Regions from separate parts of the Streptomyces sp. NPDC051776 genome, predicted to be linked through region 2. Evidence: riboswitches for the same ligand, from Rfam matches in the RefSeq annotation. Region 2 holds a riboswitch; the other holds the start of a gene.

Region 1 (2,383 bases), on a different contig from region 2:
GCCGATGCGCCGTACGGCGCTCGCGGATCTTCGGTCCAGCAGCACAGCCGAGGCGCAACCGTCCGGAAGACGCCCGCCCTCCGCGTCCGCGACCAGCCGCCCCACGGCGCGGCGGTGGCGGGCGAAGGCGAACTGCGAGACACCGCGCCCGCGCGTGGCCTGCCCCTTCAGGGCGACCTCCGGCTCCACATCCAGCAGCACCATGTGCAGTGACCGGCCGCGGCGGCTGGCGTCGCGCGCCAGCCAGCCGCGCACCCACGCGAGCGTGCCGCAGTCGTGGACGACGACGCTGTCGCCCGAGCGGAGGGCGCGCCGCAGCCCGGCGTAGTGCGCGATCCGCACCAGCGGGCGGTACAGGGCGTACGGGAAGAAGCCGGGCACGACGCGCCGCCAACGGTCTCGCATGTCCTGGGAGTCGATCCGCCGCACGCCCCGGCCCCGCTGATCCAGCCCGGCGACGGCCCGCTTGATCAGGGTGCTCTTGCCGCTGCCCGGCAGCCCTGAGACGACGAGCACGTCACCGGCCGGGTAGCGGAGCGCTCCCGCCTGCCCGGCCGCGGACGGCAGATCGTCCGGCACATCGCGCGGACCACCGCCCCCGCGCAGATCCGTCACGTCCCCCCGGAGACCCGGGCGGACGACCGCGGGGACCGCGCGGGCACGCTCCTTCCGTCCGGGCCCCGCCGTCCCGGGCACGAGGCGGGTGCGGCCCTCAGCGGTGCCGCCGGGCGGCGCGCCCCCCGGGGCCGCCGTCCCGGCCGACGTCGCGTACGCGCTGTCCCTGTGCACCGTGATCGTCCTCCCCGTTCGGTCCGGTCACTGCGCTCTTCCGGAGCAGAGTGTCAAGAAACGGCAATGCGGTACAAGCTCGATACCTCGCCACCGACCCGCCCGAACATCGGACAGTCGTGCAATGATGTCCGCGCCAACTCCATACCGGCCGTTCGATCCCGCGCGGGAGAGTCCCCGGACCGGCAGTCGTGCCGGGCGCCGGGGCGCCGAAGGAGCAAGTCCTCCCTTGAATCTCTCAGGCCCCGTACCGCGCGGATTAGGCACATCTGAAAAGCGGGCCGCCCGGCGGCCCCACCCAAGGTGCAAGCCGTAGCCCTGATGCGTGATGAGGGTCGTGGCGAACCTCTCAGGTTCCGATGACAGATGGGGAGGCTGTGTTCCCTACGACATCAGCCTCGCCACCCCTGCCCGGGAGCCTGAAACATGACCGATTCCCCACGCCGTACCGCCCTCGACGCGCTGCACCGCGCGCTCGGCGCCACGATGACCGACTTCGCCGGCTGGGACATGCCGCTGCGCTACGGCAGTGAGCGCGACGAGCATGTCGCGGTCCGCACTCGCGCGGGCCTCTTCGACCTCTCCCACATGGGCGAGATCACCCTGACCGGTCCGCAGGCCGCCGATGCGCTGGACCATGCGCTGGTCGGGAACCTCGGCAAGCTGACCGTCGGCCGGGCCCGCTACACCATGATCTGCAACGCCGAGGGCGGCATCCTGGACGACCTGATCGTCTACCGCCTTCAGGACGAGCGGTTCATGGTCGTCGCCAATGCCTCGAATGCGCGAGGAGTCCTGGACGCGCTGACCGAGCGCGCTTCGGGCTTCGACACCGAGGTGCGCGACGACCGCGAGGCGTACGCCCTCATCGCCGTCCAGGGGCCCGAGTCCCCCGGCATCCTGAAGTCCCTGACCGATGCCGACCTCGACGGGCTCAAGTACTACGCCGGCCTGCCCGGAACCGTCGCCGGCGTGCAGGCACTCATCGCCCGCACCGGCTACACCGGCGAGGACGGCTTCGAGCTCTTCGTCGCGCCGGAGGACGCCGAGACCGTCTGGCAGGCCCTGACCGACGCGGGCAAGCCCGCCGGCCTTGTGCCGTGCGGCCTCTCCTGTCGGGACACCCTGCGCCTGGAGGCCGGCATGCCTCTGTACGGGCACGAGCTGACCACCGCCACCACGCCGTTCGACGCGGGTCTGGGCCGGGTCGTGAAGTTCGAGAAGGAGGGCGACTTCGTCGGGCGTGCGGCGCTGGAGGAGGCGGCGAAGCGCGCGGAGGCCAGCCCGCCTCGCAGGCTCGTGGGCCTGATCGCCGAGGGCCGCCGGGTGCCGCGCGCGGGCTACGCCGTGGTGGCGGCCGGCGAGGGCACGGTGATCGGCGAGGTCACCTCGGGGGCGCCCTCCCCCACCCTCGGCAAGCCGGTCGCGATCGCGTACGTGGACGCTTCCCACGCCGAACCGGGCACCGCAGGCGTCGCGGTGGACATCCGCGGCAGCCACGAGGCGTACGAGGTCGTCGCCCTCCCCTTCTACAAGCGGCAGCGCTGACCCCCTCACCGCGCCGTACGGGTGCCGACTGCGTCACGCCCGTCCC
Region 2 (2,383 bases):
CGTGCGGGCCGCCGAAGCCCATCGGCACTCCGAACCGCTGGCTGGTGCCCACCGCGATGTCCGCGCCCAGATCGCCGGGCGAGGTCAGCAGGGTCAGGGCCAGCAGGTCGGCGGCGACTGTGACGATCGCGCCCAGCTCGTGCGCCCGCTCGATCACGGGACGCAGGTCCCGCACCTGGCCGGAGGCGCCCGGGTACTGGAGCAGGACACCGAAGACGCCGCGTTCGGCGGGCTCCGCCGGAATCCCGGCGGACAGATCGGCGACGACGACCTCGACCCCGGTCGGTTCCGCACGCGCCTGGATCACAGCGATCGTCTGCGGCAGGCAGTCGGCGTCGATGAGGAAGACACCGTCCTTGACCTTGCCGACGCGCCGCGAGAGCGCCATGGCCTCGGCTGCCGCGGTGCCCTCGTCGAGCAGCGAAGCGCCCGAGGTGGGCAGGCCGGTCAGATCGGCCACGACGGTCTGGAAGTTCAGCAGGGCCTCCAGGCGGCCCTGTGAGATCTCCGGCTGGTATGGGGTGTAGGCGGTGTACCAGGCAGGGTTCTCCAGGACGTTCCGCAGGATCACCGGCGGGGTGAAGGTGCCGTGGTACCCGAGCCCGATCATGGGCGCCAGCACTTCGTTGCGGTCGGCCAGCGCCCGCAGCTCGGCGAGGACGTCGCCCTCGCTGCGCGCCTCCGGCAGGTCCAGCGTGCCTGCGCTCTTGATCACGTCCGGCACGGCCGCGGTGGTCAGCTCGTCCAGCGAGCCGTAGCCGACCTGGGCGAGCATCTTCGCCTGGGCCTCACCATCGGGGCCGATGTGGCGCTGTGCGAATGGAATGCCACGCTCCAGATCGGAGAGTGGGGTGCGGTTGGGGGTCATCTGCGGAGGCCTCCTGGTCGACGCGACCTGTGAGGGATACCCGTACAGGTACCCCGAGGGCCTCCCCCTCTGTCATCTCGACCTGAGAGCTTCACCGGCACGCCTGCGCGGCCCGGCTTGCACCGTCGGTGAGGAGGGGTTCCGGCACGTCCGTCCCGATGCCCGCCCTGCTTTCCAGAGTGACCTCGTCCGTGCGGTACGTGTGCCTGAGAGATTCCGGGGAGGGGTTGCTCCTTCGGCGCCTCCGGCCTTGCGGCGGAGGACTCTCCCGCACGGGGTCTGCAGCCGTTTGCCAGCGTACCAGCGCACCTCGGGCCAAGGATTCGCGCGTATCCCGAGTGGCCGACGTACACGAAGTGGACTTTCGTTGTTCCATAGAGGACTACGACGAGTTGGAGGGCACCGTGCAGTCCGACATCGATCCGCGGAGCCTGATCGGACGCAAGGCGTTCGATCTCGACGGGGCGAAGATCGGCACCGTGGATGAGGTGTATCTGGACGACGCCACCGGGCGCCCGGAGTGGGCCGCGGTGCGCACCGGCATGTTCGGACGAGATGCATTCGTCCCCCTGGAGCCGAGCGAAGTGGTCGAGGAGACCCTTCGCGTCCCGTACCGCAGGTCTCTGATCAAGGACGCACCCGACTTCGGCGTGGGCCGGCATCTCTCGCCCGAGCAGGAGCTGCAGCTCTACCACCACTACGGGCTCGACGCGTCCGCCCCGGGCATTGACACAGGCGGCGAGGAGGACGGCGACCAGGATTTCGGCCGTATCGCGGGCGAGGACGACTGATCGTCTCGCGTCTCCGCGGCACCGGCGACCGGCTCCGCCCCGCCCTCCGGGTCACCTCCGCCCGCATGGCGCGTACCTCCCGCACGGCCCGCTCGTGCCGTCCCCGATGACGGGTCCGCGCCCGGGCGCTCCTGGGGGACGAGGGGCGGTGGTTCGGCCGATTCGAGGTCCGGGTCGTCCACGGGAAAGGTCCGCACCCGCCCGGGAGCCGACCAGGGCTGCTCGAAGCGCACCGTGACCCGGCCGACGCCGCTGCCCTGGACCCACCCCGTACCGAACTCGGCGTGCCGCACGTCGTGCCCCGGCACCCAGCGGCGCGGCCCGGCCTCTGCCGCCTCCGCCGCCTCCGGGGCTCCCGGGGGCTGCTCCGGGTCCGGGGCGTGCGCCGCTGCCGCTCCCTCGGCCTCGCAGGCCTCAGCGGCGCCGGCTGCCTCGGCCGTCGCCGCCTGGGCCGTCGCCTCCTCGGCCGGCGCGGCCTGGGCGGTCGCGGCCTGGGCGAACAGGTCCTCCTGCGTGAAGTCTGCGAGCCCGGTGACACCGACGCCGAGCAGCCGCACGCCGCCCGTGGTGTCCACGCCCTCGATCAGCCGGGCCGCGGCCTCCTGGATCACCGCCGGGTCGTCGGTCGGCCCGCGCAGCGTCTCGGAGCGGGTCAGCGTCGAGAAGTCGTAGCGCCGGACCTTGAGCACGACCGTACGGCCCGAGCGCCCGGCCGAGCGCAGCC

What was found. Region 2 has a riboswitch for glycine ahead of gcvP (aminomethyl-transferring glycine dehydrogenase). Riboswitches for the same ligand answer to the same signal wherever they lie in the genome.
Region 1: linked by a shared signal. The riboswitch ahead of gcvT (glycine cleavage system aminomethyltransferase GcvT) and the one ahead of gcvP (aminomethyl-transferring glycine dehydrogenase) in region 2 are both predicted to bind glycine.

What each region holds. Positions count from the first base shown of each region.
Region 1 is NZ_JBFAYQ010000004.1:93,185-95,567, forward strand. Features, by position in the region: gene AB0M26_RS05235 (AAA family ATPase) at 1-795, opposite strand, end outside; glycine riboswitch at 946-1,052, shown strand; gene gcvT (glycine cleavage system aminomethyltransferase GcvT) at 1,216-2,337, shown strand.
Region 2 is NZ_JBFAYQ010000029.1:10,095-12,477, reverse strand. Features, by position in the region: gene gcvP (aminomethyl-transferring glycine dehydrogenase) at 1-868, opposite strand, end outside; glycine riboswitch at 1,053-1,149, opposite strand; gene AB0M26_RS21455 (PRC-barrel domain-containing protein) at 1,273-1,659, shown strand; gene AB0M26_RS21450 (DNA polymerase IV) at 1,566-2,383, opposite strand, start outside.